3 regions of the Pseudarthrobacter sp. 05T312 genome follow, and region 2 is predicted to be linked to each of the others. Evidence: predicted binding sites of a transcription regulator. Region 2 holds the regulator's gene; each other region holds the start of a gene.
The links. Region 2 encodes Rex, which represses fermentation and respiration genes when NADH is low (regulators of the CRP and FNR family bind a similar motif). Its sites were predicted from a motif close to CTTGTGAANNNNTTCACAAG; they were not measured.
Positions count from the first base shown of each region.

Region 1: the regulator Rex is predicted to act here: its motif matches at 4,105-4,124, upstream of benA (benzoate 1,2-dioxygenase large subunit).
Region 3: the regulator Rex is predicted to act here: its motif matches at 5,818-5,837, upstream of AC1DIP_RS08995 (glyceraldehyde-3-phosphate dehydrogenase).

Region 1 is NZ_JBFTLY010000002.1:372,653-379,881, forward strand. It holds gene AC1DIP_RS05830 (1,6-dihydroxycyclohexa-2,4-diene-1-carboxylate dehydrogenase) at 1-357, opposite strand, end outside; gene benC (benzoate 1,2-dioxygenase electron transfer component BenC) at 357-1,928, opposite strand; gene benB (benzoate 1,2-dioxygenase small subunit) at 2,053-2,589, opposite strand; gene benA (benzoate 1,2-dioxygenase large subunit) at 2,625-4,010, opposite strand; gene catA (catechol 1,2-dioxygenase) at 4,337-5,218, shown strand; gene AC1DIP_RS05855 (benzoate/H(+) symporter BenE family transporter) at 5,310-6,593, shown strand; gene AC1DIP_RS05860 (hypothetical protein) at 6,636-6,824, opposite strand; gene AC1DIP_RS05865 (TetR/AcrR family transcriptional regulator) at 6,977-7,229, shown strand, end outside.
Region 2 is NZ_JBFTLY010000012.1:94,825-102,053, forward strand. It holds gene AC1DIP_RS15335 (3-deoxy-7-phosphoheptulonate synthase) at 1-809, shown strand, start outside; gene AC1DIP_RS15340 (helix-turn-helix domain-containing protein) at 965-1,177, shown strand; gene AC1DIP_RS15345 (30S ribosomal protein bS22) at 1,329-1,427, shown strand; gene AC1DIP_RS15350 (HAD-IB family hydrolase) at 1,488-2,306, opposite strand; gene AC1DIP_RS15355 (glutaredoxin family protein) at 2,385-2,639, shown strand; gene AC1DIP_RS15360 (redox-sensing transcriptional repressor Rex) at 2,650-3,354, shown strand; gene AC1DIP_RS15365 (hypothetical protein) at 3,424-4,206, opposite strand; gene AC1DIP_RS15370 (YceI family protein) at 4,428-4,976, opposite strand; gene AC1DIP_RS15375 (histidine phosphatase family protein) at 5,192-5,872, shown strand; gene AC1DIP_RS15380 (redoxin domain-containing protein) at 5,875-6,486, shown strand; gene AC1DIP_RS15385 (cytochrome c biogenesis CcdA family protein) at 6,502-7,229, shown strand, end outside.
Region 3 is NZ_JBFTLY010000004.1:270,427-277,655, forward strand. It holds gene mptB (polyprenol phosphomannose-dependent alpha 1,6 mannosyltransferase MptB) at 1-1,215, opposite strand, end outside; gene orn (oligoribonuclease) at 1,370-1,999, shown strand; tRNA gene AC1DIP_RS08975 (tRNA-His) at 2,129-2,201, shown strand; gene def (peptide deformylase) at 2,333-2,905, shown strand; gene AC1DIP_RS08985 (HNH endonuclease family protein) at 2,927-3,724, opposite strand; gene AC1DIP_RS08990 (hypothetical protein) at 3,849-4,058, opposite strand; gene AC1DIP_RS08995 (glyceraldehyde-3-phosphate dehydrogenase) at 4,124-5,602, opposite strand; gene AC1DIP_RS09000 (TspO/MBR family protein) at 5,873-6,406, opposite strand; RNA gene rnpB (RNase P RNA component class A) at 6,451-6,838, opposite strand; gene AC1DIP_RS09010 (YaaA family protein) at 6,896-7,229, shown strand, end outside.

The DNA of each region.
Region 1 (7,229 bases), on a different contig from region 2:
GTACTCCTGGTAGGGGCGGGCCCAGATGGTGCCGCCCACGTTGTTGACCAGGACGTCCACCCGTCCGTGGGCCGCGAGCGCGGCCTTGATGGCCTGGGTGGCGCCGGCGAAGGTCTCCAGGTCCGCAGTGACGGCCGTGGCCGAGCCTCCTGAACCCGATGCCTTGGCGGCTTCCCCGATGCCGCGGGCAACGTCGTGGACCAGGTCCGCGCGGTCCACCAGGACCACGGCGCCGCCCTCGGCGCCGATGCGTTCAGCCACCTTCTGGCCAATTCCCTGGGCAGCCCCGGTGACGACGGCGACCTTGCCGCCGAACCTGCCCGGGGTCACGTATTGCCCGGCGTACGGCGCAGCCATCAGTGGGCAGCCTTGGCGTCGATGGCCCCGACCATGGTTCCCTTGGCGTCCTGGGCGTGGGCCGTGATGACTTCGCGCAGCCTGGCCTTGTCCCCGCGTTCAAAGGCGTCGACGACGTCAAGGTGGTCCTGCGTGACGCGCTCGAAGATCGGCGTGCCGGCTTCGAAGGCCGCGGCCATCTGGGCGTGGACGTCCAGGCGGCGGTAGGACTCGAGGAGCATCGGGTTGTCACAGATCGTGAAGAGGTACTCGTGGAATTCCTCGTTGGTGCGTGCAAACTCGTCGGGATCGGTGATGTTCCCCTCCTGCACCGAACCGGTGGTGGCTTCGGCCAGGCGGCGGAACTGGCGCAGCTGCTCCCCGCTGAGCCTTCCCAGCAGCAGTTCGCTGACCGCAAGCTCCAGGCCCATGCGGGCGTCCAGCTGGGCGAAGCTGTCCTCCTTGCGGAAATCCAGCCGGCCGGTCTCCAGCGAGGACACGGCCTCGCCGCGGGTCATGGTGTCGCCTTCGGCCTGGATTTTCTCAACCGGAGCCGGGGCACCCGTTTCGGCGTCGCCCCCGGTGGTTTCCTTCGGTGCGAAACGTTCGAAGTAGAAGTTGGCTGGCTTGATGCCTTCGGTGTCCAGCCACTTGGAGACTGCGTTGACCATGGGCGGCGGGCCGCAGAGGTAGATGTCCACGTCGCCGTCGTTGAGGTGCTTCGGTTCGATGATCTGGGTGACGTAGCCGGTGTGCGGAGCGGAGGTGCCCGGCTCGGAGGCAATGTAGTCCCAGGTGAAGCCGGGCAGTTTCGCTTCGTAGGCGCGGAGCCAGTCCAGGCCGACGATGTCCGCCTCACGGGTGAGCCCGTAGATCAGGTGGACCGGGCTGGAGGGCGGGTTTTCGGCGAGCTTTTCCAGGATGGAGAGGAGCGGGGCCAGCCCGGTGCCGCCGGCCAGAAGCAGCAGGGGCCGCTTCGGTTCGCGGAGGAAGAAGGAGCCGTAGGGGCCGGTGAAGTCGATGGTGTCGCCCACCGCGGCGCGGTCGCGGAGGTACTCGGACATGGCGCCCTGCGGGGTCACCCGGACCATGAAGGACGCGTCCTGGACCTCGGGGCCGCTGCTGAAGGAGTAGGAGCGCTCGGCGTCGGTGCCGGGGACCTTGAGGTTGACGTACTGCCCGGGGAGGAAGGCCAGCGCGTCGCGGTTCTCCACCTCAAGGGTGAAGGACACGGTGGTGTCGGTGTGCCGGTTGAGCTCCTTGATGGTGGAGGTGAAGGACGCGGCCGCCGTCTTCGCCGATTCGGACGTGGCCGGGATCTGGATGGCGAGGTCAGACTCCGGGACGGCCTGGCAGGTGAGCAGGTAGCCCTTTTCGAGTTCCTCCTCCGTCATGGCGTCGTCGATGAAGTCGCCCGGGTCGAAGGAGCCGGAATCGCAGAACGCCTTGCAGGTCCCGCAGGCGCCGTCGCGGCAGTCCGACGGAATGTTGATGCGCGCCTTGTAGGCCGCGTCCATGACGGTCTCATAGTCGCCGACCTTGATGACTTTCGTAACGCCGTCTTCGAAGCTGAGGGCTACTTTGTGGCCCATGGGGTCCTCCTGACTGGGCGGGCGCGTCGTCGCGTCCGGGGAAAAGTTGGGGCGTGCCCGTCGGGCACAGGGGTGGGAGCTGCCGTGCGACGCCCGTTCGTCCCGGGCGCCGGCTGCGGGCAGGTCAGATCATGTAGACGTCCACCACGTGGTGGATGTAGTCGTTCTTCAGGACCACTTTCTTCTTCAGGATCACCGGCTGCGGGCCGGAGAGGTCCAGGGTGTAGTAGCTGGTGCCGAAGTAGGTGTCCGTGGTGTTGTAGCGGAAGTAAAGGGTGAACCAGTTGAAGCGCACCTCCACCGTGCCGCCGTCGTTCGACAACACCTCGACGTCCGTGATGTTGTGGCCCGTGCGCGGCTCCGGGAGGGAGGTGGCCGATGACCTGTCGGTCTTGATCCGGAACACCCGGTCCTCGATGCCGCCGCGGTTGTCGTAGTAGATCAGGGAGATCTCGTTCTGGGGGTCCTGCGTCAGCTGGTCGTCCACGTCCCAGGCCGGCATCCAGAATTCGGAGTCCGGGTGGTAGCACTCCAGCCATTCATCGAACTGGCGGTCATCCAGCAGGCGGGCTTCCCGGTAGAGGAACGCCCGGACGGTTTCGAGGATTGCAATCTCCTCCGCGGTCTTCAGGGCCGGGGCGGTGTGGGTCAGGTTGGTCATGGGTTCTGCGCTCTCTGTGGTTGCGGCGGGCTCTCTCAGGCGGTGACGGGAACGGATTCCAGGGCGGAACGCTCCTCTTCCTCCGCCAGGGCCCGGTCCATGACTTCCTTCCAGTACCCGTGCTGGATGGGGTAGAGCCCTTCGTCTTCGGTGCGCACGCCGGAGGCGATCACCCGGGTCATGCCCAGGGCCTGCGCCTGCTCATCCGGTCCGGTGATCTCGTGGGTGGAGCCGCGGGTCATGTCGTTCCACGGGGCGCTGGTGGCCCAGTAGGTTTTGTTGCAGGAGCGGAATTCTTCCAGGTCGTCCGGCGTGGCCATGCCCGTGGCGTTGAAGAAGTCCTCGTACTGGCGGATGCGCTTGGAACGGTTCTCCTGGGACTCCCCCTTGGGGGCGATGCAGTAGATGGTCACCTCGGTCTGGTCCGCGGAGATGGGCCGGAAGTGGCGGATCTGCGAGGAGAACTGGTCCATGATGTACACGTTCGGGTACAGGCAGAGGTTGCGGGAGATGTTGATCATGAAGTTCGCCATCTCCTCGCCGTACTTGGCCACAAGCTCGTCCCGGCGGTCCCAGAGCGGACGGTCCTGGGGGTTGGTCCATTCCTGCCACAGCAGCAGGTGCCCGTGGTCGTAGGAGTAGAAGCCGCCCTTGACCTTGCCCCACTTGCCGGCGTCCATGGCCTTGGTCTTGTTGGCGGAGTCTCCGGCGCTGCGGCGGGCGGTGGTGGCCGCGTAGTTCCAGTGCACGGCCGTGACGTGGTAGCCGTCCGCGCCGTTCTCGGCCTGGACCTTCCAGTTGCCGTCATAGGTGTAGGTGGAGGAGCCGCGCAGCACTTCCAGGCCTTCGGGTGACTGGTCGACGATCGAGTCGATGACCTTGGTGGCATCGCCCAGGTGCTGCTCGAGCGGGAGCACGTCGGCCTTCAGCGAGCCGAACAGGAAGCCGCGGTAGGACTCGAAGCGGGCCACCTTGGTGAGGTCGTGCGAGCCTTCCTTGTTGAACGTCTCGGGGTAGCCGGCGTTCCGGGAATCCTTGACCTTCAGCAGCTCGCCGGAGTTCTTGAAGGTCCAGCCGTGGAACGGGCAGGTGAAGGTGGTGCGGTTGTCCGTCTTGCGGCGGCACAGCATGGCGCCGCGGTGCGAACAGGCGTTGACCAGGCAGTTCAGCTGCCCGTCCTTGTCCCGGGTGATCATCACGGGGGTGCGGCCGATGTAGGTGGTGAAGTAGTCGCCCACGTTGGGGATCTGCGACTCGTGGGCCAGGTACACCCAGTTGCCTTCGAAGATGTGCTTCATCTCGAGTTCGAAGATCTCCTGGTCGGTGAAGATCTCGCGCTTGGCCCGGATGACGCCGTTCTCGCGGTCGTCGATCACGGCGTCGGCAAGGACCTCGCGGGCATGGATCAGGTTCTCGGTCATGGCGTGCTCCTTCATTGGAGATTGCTGGACGGATGGGCGGAGGTCCACTCGGGAAGAGGCTTCTGCGGCGGACGTTGTCCAGCAATTCTTGCCGCTCGTGATTGGCCTCACATCAGGCAAATACCTAGGTTCCACCAAGGGTGTCTTTATGTACTGATAATGACTCAAAAGACGCCTAGTTGATATTTGTAGCGTCCTTATCTGCGGGCCTACGATTGAGACCGACATCACGCGGTGCGGCGCAGGGCCCAACCACTGGCCCCGCAGCCCGCGTCGGGTGCAGGAGCCCTTCCTGTCCCCATTCAATGAGGAAGGTGGACATTGTCATGACCCAGACCCCAACGGACAGCCGCACGGAAAACGAAGGCACCGCCGTCGAAGCAGGCACCAAGGCAACCGAGCGGTTCGCAGCGTCGGGCAAGCTCTCCAAGGTGGACGTATCCAAGGAACGGGTGAGCCTGCTGGCCGGCGCGCTGATCAAGGCCGCCAACGACATCGTCGAGGAACACCAGGTCACCTACGAGGAATACAACGCGCTCAAAGCCTGGCTGATCAAGGTCGGCACGGACGGTGAATGGCCGCTGTTCCTCGACGTCTGGCTTGAGCACACCGTTGAGGACGTCAACTCCCAGGACCGTCCCGGCACCGTGGGCACCATTGAAGGCCCCTACTACGTTCCCAACTCCCCGGAACTCCAGACGCCCGCTACGGTTGAAATGCGCGACGGCGAAGAGGGCACCCCGCTGCGCTTCAGCGGCCAGTTCACCGACACCGACGGCAACCCCATCCAGGGCGCCCAGGTGGAGATCTGGCACGCTGACGCCGCCGGCTTCTACTCCCAGTACGCCCCGGGCCTGCCCGAGTGGCTTTTCCGCGCCACCGTCAAGGCCTCGGACGACGGCCGGTTCGAGATCAACACGATGCGTCCGGCGCCCTACCAGATCCCCACGGACGGGGCCTGCGGGCAGCTGATCAGTGCCGCGGGCTGGCACGCCTGGCGTCCGGCGCACATCCACATCAAGGTGTCCGCACCGGGCTACGAGCCGGTCACCCAGCAGCTCTACTTCCCCGGCGATCCCCACAACGCCGACGACATCGCCTCGGCAGTGAAGCCTGAACTGATGCTGGACCCCCGCCCCCGAACCGACGGAAAGGGCGAGGAAGTAGTTTATGACTACGTCCTGGCAAAGCAGGGCCAGAAGAAGTAGCACGCAAACTGGGAGATACCCCCGCACGGAGGCGCTCCGGAGCTGATGCTTCGGAGCGCTTCCGGTTTTTCCGCCCCAGCCAGGAGCCCCGATGAGCCACCCCCGCCACCATCCGACCGCCAGCTCCGTCGAGCCAGCCCCGCCGGTACCGGCGCCGGAACCCTTGCTGGAACGTCCGGGGGTCCGGCCTGCGGGCCCCCGCCGGATTCTTCGCGATCTGGGCCTGTCCTATGTCTCCAACGGAGCCATAGGACTCATCTTCGCGGCGTCCGGGCCCATCGCCGTCACCCTGGCCGTCGGAACGGCCGGCGGCCTGACCCAGGGCCAGCTGTCGTCCTGGGTTTTTGGCATCCTGTTTTCCGGCGGGGCCGCCACGCTGCTGATGTCACTGGTCTACCGGCAGCCCCTTGGCTTCGCCTGGTCCATCCCCGGCACGGTGCTCCTGGGACCGTCCCTGCAGCACCTGGCCTTCCCCGAAGTCGTCGGGGCCTTCTTCACCTCCGGCGTGCTGATCCTCGCCCTCGGCGCCACCGGCGTGGTGCGCAAAGCCATGGCACTGGTGCCCATGCCGCTGGTGATGGCCATGGTGGCCGCGGTCTTCCTGAAGTTCGGCACGGACATCGTCACCTCCACCCAGGACAACCCGGCCGTGGCTGCCCCGATGGTGGCTGCGTTCCTGGTCCTCACCGCGGTTCCCAGGCTTGGCAGGTACCTGCCGCCGGTCCTGGGCACCCTGGTGGCAGGCGGCATCGCCGTGGCGGCCAGCGGCCAGTTCAACCTGCCGCCCGGCGGACCGCTCCTGGCCACCCCGGTCTTCACCGCCCCCGAATTCACCTGGGCCGCCCAGCTCGAACTGGTGGTTCCGCTGGCCCTCACCGTCCTGTTCGTCCAAAACGGCCAGGGCATCGCCGTCCTCCGCGCCGCCGGGCACCGTCCGCCGGTGAATGCCTTCGCCATAGCTTCCGGCGCCTTTTCGGTGCTGAATGCCGGTTTCGGCGCCGTGTCGGCCTGCGTTACGGGCCCCACCAACGCCCTGCTGACCTCGTCCGGGAAGAGGGAGCGCCAGTACACGGCTGCCGTGGCGTACGGGCTGCTGGCCTTGGTGTTCGCAGCGTTTGCCCCCACGCTGACCCGGCTGATGCTGGCCGCGCCCAAGGAATTCGTCCTGGCACTGGGCGGCATCGCGATGCTGCGGGCGCTCCAGCAGGCGTTCGTCACGGCCTTCGCCACCAGCTTCACCCTGGGTTCGCTGGTGACGTTCGTGGTGACCATCTCCGGCATGAACCTCTTCAACATCCACGCAGCGTTCTGGGGCCTGGTGATTGGCTACGGGGTGTCCCGCCTGCTGGAGCGCGCCGACCACGCCCAGCCCTGAGCGGCCGGGCATGTTACGGCGCCCGGCAGGGCTTTTTCTGCGTCAGCGCGGGTCCGGCTCCAGCGCCCAGGCCAGCCGGTGCAGGGAAGTCGCGGCCCTGCTCCTGAACGCCAGCCATGCGGTCCGCTTCCGCCCGGGCGTGGCGCTGAGTTGCGGCGCGTGGGGCTGCGCGGATTCGCCAACGCGGAACGCGCCGGCGAATAGGAGGGCAATCAGGCTTGCGCTTTCCATCGTTCTCCAAGCTGTACAGGTCAATCCCGCTGTACAACCACCGTGCCCTGCGGACGAACGCTTCAAACACCATCCGCAGGCCCATCCGGCCGCCGGGAGGGCGTGGCGGTACCGCGTTAGGCACGTGCAGTGTTAGGCAATAGTCTGGCCAGATGGGGACCAGTGCCGTGACTTCCGGCGAACAAGTGGACAGGCAGACCCGCATCCTCGAAGCGGCTATGGACCTGCTGTCCCGCCACGGGATTTCGGGCGTGAGCATGCGTGCCGTGGCGCGGGAAGCCGGCGTGGCACTGGGCCTGGTCAACTATTACTACGACGACAAGACCACCCTGATCCGCGCCGCCCTGCGCCGGGTGGACGAGCATGACCTTTTACTTGTCGCCCCGGACCCGTCGGTTACCCCCG
Region 2 (7,229 bases):
ACTTCGAGAAGCCGCGCACCACGGTGGGCTGGAAGGGCCTGATCAACGATCCCCGGCTGGACGGCAGCCATGACATGGTCACCGGCCTCCGCACGGCCCGGCAGTTCCTGCAGCAGGTCACCGCGCTGGGCCTGCCCACCGCCACCGAATTCCTGGAGCCGATCAGCCCCCAGTACATGGCGGACCTGATCTCGTGGGGTGCCATCGGTGCGCGCACCACGGAGAGCCAGATCCACCGGCAGTTGGCGTCCGGGCTTTCCATGCCCATCGGGTTCAAGAACGGGACCGACGGCGCCCTGCAGGTAGCCATCGATGCCTGCGGTGCCGCCGGGGCGGCGCAGGCGTTCCTGGGGATCGACGGCGAGGGCCGGGCAGCGCTGGTGGCAACGGCAGGAAACCCCGACACCCACGTCATCCTCCGCGGCGGCCGGAAGGGCCCCAACTACTCAGCGGCCGATGTGGAACGCGCCTCCACCGAACTGGCGGGCAAGGGGCTCAATCCCCGCCTGATCGTTGACGCGAGCCACGCCAACAGCGGCAAGAGCCACCACCGGCAGGCGGAGGTCGCATTGGAGATCGGTGCCCAGCTTGAGGACGGGGGAGTGGCGGCCCGGGCGGTTGCCGGCGTCATGCTGGAAAGCTTCCTGGTGGGCGGAGCGCAGAACCTGGACGTTGCGGAGCACGCCGCGGGACGGGCGGAACTGGTCTACGGCCAGAGCGTGACGGACGCCTGCATGGACTGGGATGTCTCGGCGTCTGTCCTGGAGCAGCTCGCGGCGTCGGCGCGGAAGCGGCGGCAGCAGAATTAGGGGGCGAAATAGGGGAGGCCACTACTTTCACATCTGCCACATGAACATCTAGAGTATCTATTTAGGTGGTTGGTGGATGGCTCAGCATCGGAACACCGCATCGGCACGTACCTGGGGTCACTGTTGTCCATCCGTCAGCAAAGGAAAATAGGGAAATGTCGGCAGAACAGAACTTCTCCAACGCGAAGTTCCTCACCGTGGCTGAAGTGGCCGAGGTCATGCGCGTCTCCAAAATGACTGTTTACCGCCTGGTCCACTCCGGCGAAATGCCCGCGGTGCGCTTCGGCCGCTCCTACCGGGTCCCCGAAAACGCCGTCGAACAGTACCTCAAGGGTGCTGTTGTGGACGGCCACACCGAGACCGCCTGAGGCCACCTGTCCTGAGCCGCTCCCGATAAGCGGTACCCTGTTAAGGAACGTTTTACGTCATTGTAAGAATCTGTCAGTTGTTCAGTTCGTAGCTTTGTCCACGGACATTCCCCATCAGGCAGGTACTGCATCTAGTTTGTAAGGAACTTTCGTGGGTTCAGTTATTAAGAAGCGTCGCAAGCGTATGGCCAAGAAGAAGCACCGCAAGCTGCTTCGCAAGACCCGTCACCAGCGCCGCAACAAGAAGTAGCGATACTTCGAACAGCGTGGAAATGCCCGTCGCCTTCCAAGGCGGCGGGCATTTTTTTGGCTACGCCCGGGGGCCGCGGATGCGGGCGAAGCCTTTCCAGAGGCCGTAGATGGCGCCGCCGAAGGTCGCTGCCTTCAGACCAAGGGTGGCGGCGCGGCGGCCGGCGCGGAAATCATAGACCGGCCAGTTCCGGTCGCGGGCGTGGCGGCGGAGCTTGGCGTCCGGGTTGATGGCCACCGGGTGGCCTACGAGCGAGAGCAGCGGAACGTCATTGTAGGAATCGCTGTACGCCCAGCAGCGCTTGAGGTCCAGGTCCTCCTGGTCCGCGATGGCCTGCACGGCTACCGCCTTGGCCGAGCCGTGGAGGATGTCTCCCACCAGGCGTCCGGTGTACATGCCGTCCGACACTTCCCCCACCGTGCCCAGGGCCCCCGTCAATCCCAGCCGGGTGGAGATCACCGTGGCCACTTCGATGGGCGTGGCCGTTACCAGCCAGACGCGGCGGCCCACGCGGAGGTGCTGTTCTGCCAGCGCCTTGGCACCGGGCCAGATCCGCGACGCGATCATCTCGTCGTAGACCTCTTCACCCAGCGCCTTGATGTCGTCAACGGTGATGCCGGCGGCGAGGGTCAGGGCCGAATCGCGGACCGCATGGACGTCGTCGATGTTTTCCCCGCGCGCCACGAACTTGAACTGCTTCCACGCGAACCCGGCAGCCTGGATCAGCGTGAACGCCCCCCGCTGGTGCATCTTGCGGGCCACATGGAAGAGGCTGGCACCGCGCATCAGGGTATTGTCCACGTCGAAAAACGCCGCCTCACCGGGCTGCGGCGCAGCAACCGGCCGTGTAACGACGGCGACGTATTTCTCCTCGGGCATGGACTTGAGTCTAGTCAATCCACCCGCCCGGCGCCGTCGGCGTCACCTGCACCGCGCGAACGGCGATACCGTTAAGCCATGGCTACCCCCCGCGTCGTCCTGGTCACCAAAGCTGACTGCCACCTCTGCGAAGAGGCGCGCGACGCCGTCGGCCGGGTCACGGCCGCGTTGGGCCTTGAGTGGAGCGAAGAGCTGGTGGACAACCAGCCCGAACTGCGGGAGCGCTACGCCGAAGAGATCCCCGTGGTCCTGGTGGACGGGGTGCAGCGCGACTTCTGGAAAATCGACGAAGCCCGGCTGGAACGCGTCCTGCAGCGCGCCATGGCCAAGTAGGGGGATGCCAGTGACGTCCTTGGATTCAACCCCCCAGCCTGTGCCGGACGTTCCGGATGCCGCGGGCACACCGGCCAAGCAGATTCCTCCCGCTGCCGTGGCCCGGTTGACGCTCTACCTCCGTGCCCTGAACACGCTGCTGGCCGAGGGGGTTGAGCGTGTCTCGTCGGAATCGCTCGCAGAAGCCTCCGGCGTCAGCTCCTCCACGCTGCGCAAGGACCTGTCCCACGTGGGGTCCTACGGCACCAGGGGAGTGGGCTACGAGGTGCAGTACCTGAGCCGCCACATCGCTGCGGCCCTGGGGCTGACGCATGACTGGAAAGTGGCCATCGTTGGAGCCGGAAACCTGGGCAAGGCACTGGCGCGCTACGGCGGCTTCGAATCGCGGGGCTTCGACGTGGTGGCCATTTTCGACGCGGACCAGATGGTGGTGGGCAACGAGGTGGGATGGCTGCGGGTCAGCGACGTGGCAGACCTCGAGACCGTCCTCCACCGCACCGGGGCAAACATGGTGGTGCTGGCCCTTCCCGCGGCCGTGGCCCAGGGCATCTGCGACCGGGTGGTGGCTGCCGGCGTGCACAGCGTGCTCAGCTTTGCTCCCGTCATGCTGCAGGTCCCTGAGGGAGTCAACCTCCGCAAGGTGGACATGGCCACCGAGCTCCAGATCCTGGCCTATCACGCCCAACGCGCGCAGGCGCCGGGACAGCCGGCCTGAGGACAGGTCTAAAAGCGGTGGCCCGGGATGCTGGACATCCCGGGCCACCGTTGCAGTCTGCCGTAGGCTTTACCGCCCGTAAGGGTTGCCGAAGCCGCCGGAATAGGGGTTGGCGAACGGCTGCTGCTTCCGGAAATACGGGGCAGCGGCCGGGAGGTAGAGCAGGACAATGGCGGCAATGCCCAGGACCGTCCCGAGCGTTCCGAAGGTGGGGACCCCGAACAGGCCCAAAACGGAGAGTGCCGCGAACACGGTTCCGAGGATGCGTGCCCAGTTCCTGCCCTTGCGGATGAAGAACGCCACCAGCAGGTAGAGCGCGACGCCGATGATCGCGAAGACGACCAGGGTGCCGGCGATGACGCTCTTGATGTCGTCATACGTGACGGCTGCTCCGCTGGCTTTCACCTGCTGCTCGAAAGCCTGCCGGAACTGTGGATCATCGAGTTGGGTGAGGCCGGCGAGCACGGAAACGACAAAAATCACCGCGGACGCGATCAGCAGCCAGAACGAGATGTTCACCAGCTGCGGGATGCCGTTGCTTCCCGCCGGCTGTGGCTGCTCCGAGGGGTACTGGCCGTACGGGGACTGCCCATACGGCGCCTGCCCGTACTGGGGTGCATTCTGGGCATACTGGGAACCGTACTGCGGTGCATTCTGGCCATACTGCGGCGCTGCGGGCGGCTGCGAACCGTACTGGGGCTGGTTCTGCCCGTACTGCGGTGCGTTCTGGCCATACTGGGGCGCATTCTGGCCGTAGCGCGGCTGCTCGGGTCCGGGCTGCTGGCTGCCGGACTGGTCATTGCCGGAGTAGGGATCTTGGGGCGCGGGAGGCGGGACGGGAGGAGTACTCATGGGCGTTCCTTCTGCAGGTCGGGATCCAGGTAGGCTGCCGGGAATCGGTCCTCAGCCTTCCCCCCAGCATGGCTTAGCTCCACCGTACCCCCGGCAGGCGGAGATGTGGGTGATTCGGGCGGCATTCACGCCCACGACCGTGCCTGCAGGGCGTATTTAAACAGCACACCCCGGCACCGGGCCGAAAAGGCCTGGTGCCGGGGTGCGCCGGGTGGTGAAAGTTATGCTGCGGGCGCGATGAAGGCGAGTTCGAGGTTGATGGCAACCTTGTCGCTGACCAGCACGCCGCCGGCTTCGAGGACGGCGTTCCAGGTGAGGCCGAAATCCTTGCGGCTGATGGTGGTCTCGGCGGTGAGGCCGGCGCGGGTGTTGCCGAACGGATCGACGGCCACGCCGTGGAGCTCGGTCTCGAGGGCCACGGGACGGGTGACGCCCTTGATGGTGAGGTCGCCCTGGAGCTCGTAGGCGTCGCCCTTGGGGACGATTGCATTGGAAACGAAGGAGATCTCCGGGAACTTCTCAACGTCGAAGAAGTCTTCGCCGCGTACGTGGCCGTCACGGTTGACGTCGCCGGAGTCGAAGCTGGAGGTCTTGATAGTGGCGTTGACCTTGGAGTCGGCCACGTTCTCGGCGAGGTTCAGGGTGGCCTCGGCCTCTTTGAACTGGCCGCGGACCTTGCTGATGCCCGCGTGACGGACGGTGAAGCCGATCTCGCTGTGGGAGTTGTCCAGGGTCCAGGTGCCGGTGGTGACGTCTGCGGGAAGTGCCATGATGTTGCTCCTTGGTGTGAATGCCTGCTGTAGTCCTGCGGTTGAACCTTCATCGGTTGAAGCCTCAACTATCTTGCTGCATCCAGTATAAACATGCGTTTGCATGTTTTGTTCCCGGTTTCGGAACATTTCTTCAGAAACTTAAGTTCTACTCTTTGTAGAAAGCGCGTCCGGGAGATTTCGGATCGCACGCCATCTTTGAGAAACTGGTAAACATGCCCCAAGCCACTGTCCATCTGCTCCGCCACGGCGAGGTCCACAATCCCGACGGCGTTCTCTATGGACGGCTCCCCGAATTCCACCTCTCCGATCTGGGGCAGGAGATGGCCCGCACCCTGGCCGACCACTTCCGGCAGCGCGCCGAGCGCGGAGCCCGGATCACCTACCTGGCCGCCTCGCCGCTTGACCGTGCGCAGGAGACGGCACGGCCGACGTCGGAAGCGCTGCGCCTGCAGATCCACACCGACCAGCGCATCATCGAAGCGGAAAACTACTTCGAGGGCATGAAGGTCACCAAGGCCGAACTCCGCCGGCCGAAGCACTGGCCGCGCCTGGTCAACCCGCTGCGCCCGTCGTGGGGCGAACCGTACAAGGAGCAGGCGGCGCGGGTAGCGGCTGCTGTCCAGGACGCGCGGCTGCAGGCCATCGCACTGGCCGCCGGCGACTTCGGTGCCGCAGGCCCCGAGGCGATCCTCGTCAGCCACCAGCTGCCCATCTGGGCAGCCCGGCTGAGCGCCGAAGGCCGCCCCTTGTGGCACGACCCGCGCAAGCGCGAGTGCACCCTGACATCCCTTACGTCCCTGGTTTTCGACGACGACGGCTCGCTCTTGCGGGTCGAGTACAGCGAGCCCGCGGCGTCCCTTCTTCCCGGTGCCGCCAGCACCCCTGGAGCCTAGCAGTGAGCAACAACACCCTTCCCTCGCGCCGGAGCCTGCTTTCGGCAGGCGGCCTGGCCCTGACCGCGCTGACCCTTGGCCTGTCCGGCTGCGCCCAGGAGGATGCGCTGGCCAAGCAGGCCAAGGCCGGCGACAACAAGAACTATGTTGCCGGCGACGGCTCCGTAACCGAGTTCGCCGTCGGGGACCGCAAGGAAGCCGTGCAGATCCAGGGAGCGCTTTTCAGTGGCGCCGCTGTGACCCCGGCCGACTTCCAGGGCAAGGTCAGCGTCCTGAACTTCTGGTTCGCCGCCTGCGCACCGTGCCGTGTGGAGGCGCCGCTCCTGGAGGAGCTGCACCAGGAGTTCAAGGACCAGGGCGTACAGTTCTTCGGCGTCAACCTCCGGGACGAGAAGCCCACGGCCGAAGCGTTCGAGAAGACCTTCAACCTGACCTACCCCAGCTTTGACGACAAGGACGGCGGCGTCCTGCTCTCCGTTTCCGGCCTGGTCCCGCCCGGTGCCGTACCCACCACGCTGGTGCTGGACAAGCAGGGCCGCGTGGCCTCCAGGGTCCTCGGCGAAATCGAGAAGGGCACCCTGAAAGCCCTCATCACCGCCGCCGTGGCGGAATAGGGACGGGCCGGGACCGTGAACAGCCCCTTCGCCGAAGCCATCCTCAGCGGCTCCCTCCTGCTCGCCATTCCGGTGGCCCTGCTGGCAGGACTGGTGTCGTTCCTTTCGCCCTGCGTCCTTCCCCTGGTGCCCGGCTACTTGGGCTATGTGACCGGACTGAGCGGCGTGGACCTGCAAAAGCAGAAACGCGGGCGGATGCTGGCGGGCATTGGGTTGTTCGTCCTGGGCTTCTCCGTGATCTTCGTCCTGCTGGGCGGTGCATTCGGCCAGCTGGGCACCCTCATCACGGGCAGCCAGAATGCCTGGATCACCCAGCTCCTGGGAATCCTGGTCATCATCATGGGGATCGTCTTCATGGGCGGTTTCGGCTGGCTGCAGCGTGACGCGAAGATCCACGCAAAGCCGCCCGCCGGGCTCTGGGGAGCGCCCCTGCTGGGCCTGACCTTCGGCCTGGGCTGGGCCCCGTGCATAGGCCCCACCTATTCCGCCGTGCAGTTGCTCAGCCTCTCCGGCGGGTCCTCTGCCGCCAAGGGTGCATTCCTGGCTTTTGTCTACAGCCTGGGACTTGGCATCCCGTTCCTGCTGATCGCCCTGGCCCTGCGCCGGGGCCTGGGCGTCATGGCATTCTTCCGCAAGCACCGCGTGGCCATCCAGCGGACCGGCGGCGGGATCCTGGTGGTGCTCGGGATACTGATGGCCACCGGGGTGTGGGGTGCCTGGGTGACCGGGCTGCAGTACTGGTT
Region 3 (7,229 bases), on a different contig from region 2:
GAGCCGGCGCATGAGGCGGTCGTAGTCGCCCCGGAAGATCTGCCAGGCGGCGATGCCCACGGCGAGCAGCTTCCCGGCGTCGAACACCCAGCCTGCGGGAACGGATCCATCAAAACCGAAGGCGCCGGCCAGCGACCCGACCACCATGCCGATCAGGCCCACCGGAGCATACCAGATGGAGATGCTGCCGGGCGCGGAAAGCCCGTTGATCCAGCCGAAGCCGAACCCGTTGACCATGCTCATTGCCGTCAGCAGGGCCAGGCTCAGGCCCGCTGTCGCCGCCCAAAACGCCACTTTCCGCAGCCAGCCCGCATTCCGTCCTGCCCAGAGGAGTCCAATGAACGGCAGGAAGACAATCGTGATGGGCTTCACCGCGATGGACAGGGTCACCAGGACGATGCCGCGGACCTGGCGCCGGGTCGCGGAGTAGTACAGGCCCGCCAGCGCCAGTCCGATCATCAGGGAGTCGTTGTGGACACTGGCGATGAAGTTTGTCAGGAAAAGCGGGTTGGCCGCCGTGAGCCAGAGGGCCCGGTGCGGGTTCACGCCGTGCAGTTCGGCGAGCCGGGGCACATAGATGACGCAGAGCAGCACGCCCGCCAATGCCACCAGCCGGAAAAGCATGACGCAGGCCTCCGGCTGGACGTTGGTAACCCACACCACGAACTGCTCGATCCACAGGAACAGCTGGCCGTAGGGAACCGGGGCCTCGGTCCACATCTTGTCCGCGCCCAGCTGGAAGTAGTTGGACAGGGCGGAGATGCCGTTTTCGTACGGGTTGAAGCCCTCCACCATCAGCCGCCCCTGGCCAATGTAGGCATACACGTCACGGCTGAACAGCGGCACGCTGAACATCATGGGAAGTCCCCACGCCACCACCGCGGCCAGGGTTGCCCGCCGGGCCTGTTCGCCCCACACGCGGACTTTCTGTCCCAGCCGCAGCCAGGCCCGCACCAGGAGCATGCCGCCCACGGCCACCAGGACAATGGACAGCGCTACTCCAGGGGCTTCGGTCCGCATCCAGATGAACACAGGCATGCGGCGCAGCTCCGAGACAGGAGCCAGCCAGCCCACGCCAATCGAGCCGATCATCATGGACAGGGAGCCCAGGAAACCGGCAAGCAGGGGTGAGCGTGGATTGTCCACCTCGGCACTGCCCGCTCCGGCAATGCCGTCCGCCGCCATCTCCCCCGCTGCGGGCACAGGCGCCGTCATCTCAGGATCGTCCAATCTTCATGCGTTTTCCGCGGTTCACCCGGCGGCCGCGCAGGCCAGCCGGAACAGGATTCAGGGCGGAAGGGCGACCCGCCGCGTACCCGAAATCCTAGCATCGGCAGGGTGCCCGGAAGTGTAACGGTAGGCTGGTCCGGTGCCTATATCTAACGAACGAATCGTCTGGATCGACTGCGAAATGACCGGCCTGGACATCAAGAACGACGCCCTGATCGAGGTGGCAGCACTGGTCACAGACTCGGAGCTCAACATCCTTGGCGACGGCGTTGACGTCGTCATCAAACCCGACGATGCCGCCGTGGCCCAGATGTCCGACTTCGTCCGGGACATGCACACCAGGTCCGGGCTGCTGGCGGAACTGCCGCACGGCAAGACGATGGCGGAAGCAGAGGCCGCGGTCATGGAGTACATTTCCGCCTGGGTACCGGACCCGCGCAAAGCACCCCTGGGCGGGAACTCGGTAGGAACCGACCGCGTGTTCCTGTCCCGCGACATGCCCGCCGTGGTGGAGCACCTCCACTACCGGGTCATCGACGTCAGCACCATCAAAGAACTTTCGCGCCGCTGGTACGCCCGGGCCTACTTCCAGTCCCCGGCGAAAAAGGGCGGCCACCGCGCACTGGGAGACATCAAGGATTCCATCGATGAGCTCCGGTACTACCGTGAAGCCGTGTTCGTCCCCACCCCCGGGCCCGACAGCGCCACCGCCCAGAAGATCGCCAGGGGAATCGCCAACGCCGACGCCGGAAGCGGCTCCGGAGAGTAATCTGCGCCACGTTTCGTGAAATTTTGCCCCAAAACGCAGAAAGTGGACAAAGCACCCCTTCCGAGCAGGTAAGCTATTTGAGTTGCGTTTCCAGGGAGCCGCTCCGGTGGATTCCCCTTGAGGCACATGGTGGGCGTAGCTCAGTTGGCAGAGCGCCTGGTTGTGGTCCAGGAGGTCGCGGGTTCAACCCCCGTCGCTCACCCTCACGGGGCGGCACATGCAGCCGTCGACAGAGGAGGCCGCACCGGATATCCGGTGCGGCCTCCTTTTTCGTGCCCCACCGGGTACATGCACTGCAGCCGGGGGACACCGCGAAGCCGAAGGACTACTGATATGACTGTTCTGCCAATCACCATCTGGGGCGAGCCTGTGCTGCACCGCCGCGCCGCCGAGGTGGAAGTTTTCGACGACGAACTGCGCACCCTGATTGCCGACATGTTCGAAACCAACGACGCCGCCAACGGAGTGGGCCTCGCCGCCCCGCAGATCGGCGTCGGCAAGCGGATCTTCGTCTACAAGTATGCGAACGACGACGACGCTCCCCCGACCGGCGTCCTGGTGAATCCCGTCCTGACACTGTCCAAAGTCTCCGGTGCTGCTCCCGACCCCGACGAGGAGGAAGAGGGCTGCCTTTCCTTCCCGGGTGAACAGTATCCGCTCAAACGGGCAGAATGGGCCCGCGTGGAAGGCTTCGACGGGTTCGGTGAACCTGTTCGCTTCGAGGCCACGGGCTGGTTCGCCAGGGTCATCCAGCATGAATACGACCACCTCGACGGCAAGCTGTATGTCAACCGGCTGATGGACCGGTATTCACGCAAAGCCATGAAGCAGGCAAAGAAGAACGGCTGGGGCGTGCCGGGGCTGACCTGGATGCCCGGGGTGGACCCGGACCCCTTTGGCCACTGACCCTGTCCCGGCGGCGTCCGGTCAGCCTGCGGTAATGGTCTGCTGCTGGGGGCAGGAGGCAAGGACGCGCCGCATGGCGTCTTTCTCTGCCGCCGTCACCCACAGCCCGTACGCGGCCTTGACGGAGATCTGCCGGGCAACGTAATGGCAGCGGATTGCCATGTTCTTCGGCAGCCAGGTAGCGGCGTCACCCGCGCTTTTTTGCTGGTTGGCGGCGCCGTCCGCTGCGACGAGGTTCAGCGGATCATTGGCCAGGCTCTGGCGGTCCTTGGCCGTGAGGCGCTGGGCTCCCTTTTGCCAGGCGTCGCCCAGGGCCACCACATGGTCGATCTGGACGGCGCGGCTGCTCTCGGATCCGCGCTGGAAGTCCACGTCCTGGCCCGTGTAGGGTTCCTGGAAATGCCCGGCCGTGACTTTGCAGGCGGACCCCTCGGAGAACACAACGCCGGCCAAGTCCCTGCGAAGGATGTCGTTGCGGGTGTCGCAGCCGTTCCGGTCGACATCAAGCCAAGCCTGGCCGAAGGCCTCGCGGCTGTAGCCGGTGTTGGGCGCCCTGCCTTTCACGGCCAGGCCATCAAGGGCTGCCACGGCGCTGCCCGGGGGCACCGGGTTGGGCTCCTGGACCGGTTTCATCCAGGCGGCGTCGAAGACCGGCGCCTCAGTGGGCCCCTCTGCCGCGGGTCCGGCTGCCGCGAACTGGCCGGTGGTGAAGAACCAGACCAGGGCCACGAGAATTGCTGCGGCGGCGGTGGCGAGAAGCGCCCAGGCCTGCCGGGAACGGCGGCGTGCGCGGCGGTAGGCAGACCAGCTGATGGTCACGGGGCTGACGCCGGGAAGGGAAAGTCGGGCACCCCAAGAGCCTAGGACAAAGGGCACGCCCGGCCGCTGATATCCACACTGTTGAGGAGGAGTGATGGGTCACAGCGCCGGGGACTCCCCCGGGTTATTGTTCCCTGGTGACGCGTCGAAGGTCTTCTTCCGCCACGGCCAGCAGGCTCTCGAGCTGGCGCACCCGGTCATCGGTGACGTCACCGGTTTTGTGGGCCTCCCTGGCCCGTTCCAGCAGGCGCACGGCTTCCTTATGGTTGGCCTTGGCCACGTCCAGTGCGTGCTCGAGGGTGGTTTCGTGCTGAAGTGTCGATTCGTTGTCCATGCCACCAGTGTGGTCCGCTTTCCCGGCTGATTCCAGTGAACCAGCCGGGAAAGACCTGACCGTTACTAGACTGCGATGGCTGCCAGGGCGGCAGCGCTTTCCTTGGCGGGGAAGGACGGCGGGTTCACGCCTGCCATCTCTTCCATGACGCGGACCACCTGGCAGCTGTAGCCGAACTCGTTGTCGTACCAGACGTAGAGGACAAGGTTCTTGTCCGTGGACACCGTGGCCAGGCCGTCCACGATGCCGGCGCGGCGCGAGCCCACGAAGTCGGTGGAGACAACCTCGGGCGAATCGATGTAGTCGACCTGCTTGCGCAGGTCCGAGTGCAGCGACATCTCGCGCAGGTAGTTGTTGACCTCGTCCTTGGTGGTGCCGTTTTCGAGGGTGAGGTTCAGGATGGCCAGCGAAACGTCCGGGGTGGGGACGCGGATGGAGCTGCCGGTGAGCTTGCCCAGGAGTTCGGGCAGGGCCTTGGCCACGGCCTTGGCGGCACCGGTTTCGGTGATCACCATGTTCAGCGCTGCCGAACGGCCGCGGCGGTCGCCCTTGTGGAAGTTGTCGATCAGGTTCTGGTCGTTGGTGAAGGAGTGGACGGTTTCCACGTGGCCGTGGACCACGCCGAACTTGTCGTTGATGGCCTTCAGGACCGGGGTGATGGCATTGGTGGTGCAGGATGCCGCGGACACGATCTTGTCGGAGTCCGTGATGTCGCGGTGGTTGATGCCGTGAACGATGTTCTTCAGCTCGCCCTTGCCCGGTGCGGTCAGCAGGACGCGGGCCACACCCTTGCTCTGCAGGTGCTGGGACAGGCCTTCGGCGTCGCGCCAGCGGCCGGTGTTGTCCACTACCAGGGCGTTGCTGATCCCGTAAGCGGTGTAGTCGATCGTAGCGGGGTCGTTCGAGTAGATGACCTGGATCTGGACGCCGTTGGCCGTAATGGTGTTGGCGGCCTCATCCACGCGGATGGTGCCCTCGAAGGAGCCGTGGACGGAGTCGCGGCGCAGCAGGCTGGCACGCTTGGAGAGGTCATTGTCCGAACCGCGGCGCACCACGATGGCGCGCAGGCGCAGTCCGTGGCCACCACCGGCCTTTTCGATGAGGAGGCGTGCCAGGAGGCGCCCGATCCGGCCAAAGCCGTAGAGTACGACGTCGGTGCTGGTGCGGTCATCGCCGCCCCGCTTGCCCACGATCTCGGCGAGTTCTGCACGGAGGAACTCCTCAAGGGTGGCGCCGTTGCCCTCTTCCTTGAATTTTTGGTTCAGCCGGGCGATGTCGATCGCGGCGGCACCGAGTTCGAGTCCGGCCAGCGTGTTCAGCAGGGGCGCCGTGTCCTCCAGGAGCAGTTCGTCCTTGCTCATCCGGCGCGCAAAGCGGTGCGCCTTGAGGATGTTCATGGTGGACTTGTTGATCAGGCTCCGGCCGTGGATGCTGGTCACCACGTTGTTTTCGCGGTACAGCCTGCCGATCACGGGGATCATGGCCTCGGCGAGGGCCTCCCGGCCCATCCACGTATCAAGACAAGAATCAGACGTCTGGCTCACAGAAATACCTTCCTCGGTTCAGCCGTGTACGTCTTCGTACACGGATGTAGGCCACCTGATGATGTCCAGGGGCACCGGCACCTGCAGGGATGGCCCCCAGGCACCTGGATCGCGTGCAAAGAAAAACCGCCGGTTGCGGACGCAACTTTCGGCGGTAGAACTCCTGCGTCCGGGATCCATTCTAATTTGGCACAGTCCAGGGAACACGCTCGGGCTGCGTGAAATCACTCACATGGCGGCCGGTCCGGGAAAGACGCCGTGACGGGCGCCTCAGTTGTGGATGGCGGAGTACAGGTTCAGGCTGGCGCAGTAGACCATCCAGGAGAAGTACGGCAGCACCAGGCCGCCGGCGGTGGCGTCCACCGGGCCGAACCTCAGGATCAGGAACGCGAGGGTTGCGGTCAGGGCACAGATGACTGCGAAGGCCGCCCACAGTGCCACGGCCCCGAGCATGGGGTACAGGGCAAAGAAAGTCACGGGCCAGGCGGCGTTGAGCAGCAACTGGACTACGTATCCGGAGCGGGTGCCGCCGGCGAGGCAGCCTTTGCGCCAGACCAGCCACGCCGCGGTGGCCACGCCTGCGTACAGCAGCATCCACGTGCTGCGGAACATCCACGACGGCGGCATCCACGGCGCCTTCGCGGAGCCTGCGTACCACCCGCCCGAGTTGAGGATGATCGGGACTGAGGAGAGCAGCCAGGCCAGCGCCGAGAGGGCCAGGAATCCGGCGAGCGCCAGGCCCTGGGAACGGATGCCGGGAATGCCCGCTGCCGGTGCGGGACGAGTTTCAGGATTTACGGGCACGGTTCAGGATCCCCGACGCATTGCCCGTGGTCAAACGCGGTTTATGGATGGGACAGCCGATACGCCGGGTTCTGTTCTCCCCTGCCGTTGCCGGCGAGGGAGCGACGGCCATCCATCTACGAGTACCGTTGCCGGCACCCTCCAGCGGCCTACCCGGACACTCGGGCGGGCAGCCCTCGAACGTGTCCTGTCTGGCCTTGCTCCGGGTGGGGTTTACCTAGCCTTCCCGGTCACCCGGGAAGCTGGTGGTCTCTTACACCACCGTTTCACCCTTACCTGCCCTTCCCGGCCGGAGCCGGAAATGCAGGCGGTCTGTTTTCTGTGGCACTGGCCTGCGGGTTACCCCGAGTGGGCGTTACCCACCACCCTGCCCTGCGGAGCCCGGACGTTCCTCGAGCCACTTGCGTGGCGCGCGGCCGTCTGGCTGTCCCATCCGGCTCCCAGTGTACCGGCGCTACCGGCCGCTTTTGTCGCCGGTAGGATCGGACGGTGCTGATTCTGCTTCCCCCTTCCGAAGGCAAGACGCCCGCGCTCCGCGGTCCCGCCGTCGACTGGACCGCCCTGGGCTTCCCGGAGCTCAACCCGTACCGCGCCAAGATCCTCGAGGCCCTTGGCACCGTCAGCGCACACCAGGATGCCCTCGCCCTGCTGGGCGTAGGGGCATCGCTGCGGGACGACGTCGAGCGCAATACCCGGCTGCACGCCGAGCCGGCGGCCCCTGCCCACAGCATCTACTCGGGTGTCCTGTACGACGCCCTGGGCTACCGCACCCTGACGCCGGTGCAGCGCCGCAAGGCCGATGAGTCCGTCCTGGTGATCTCGG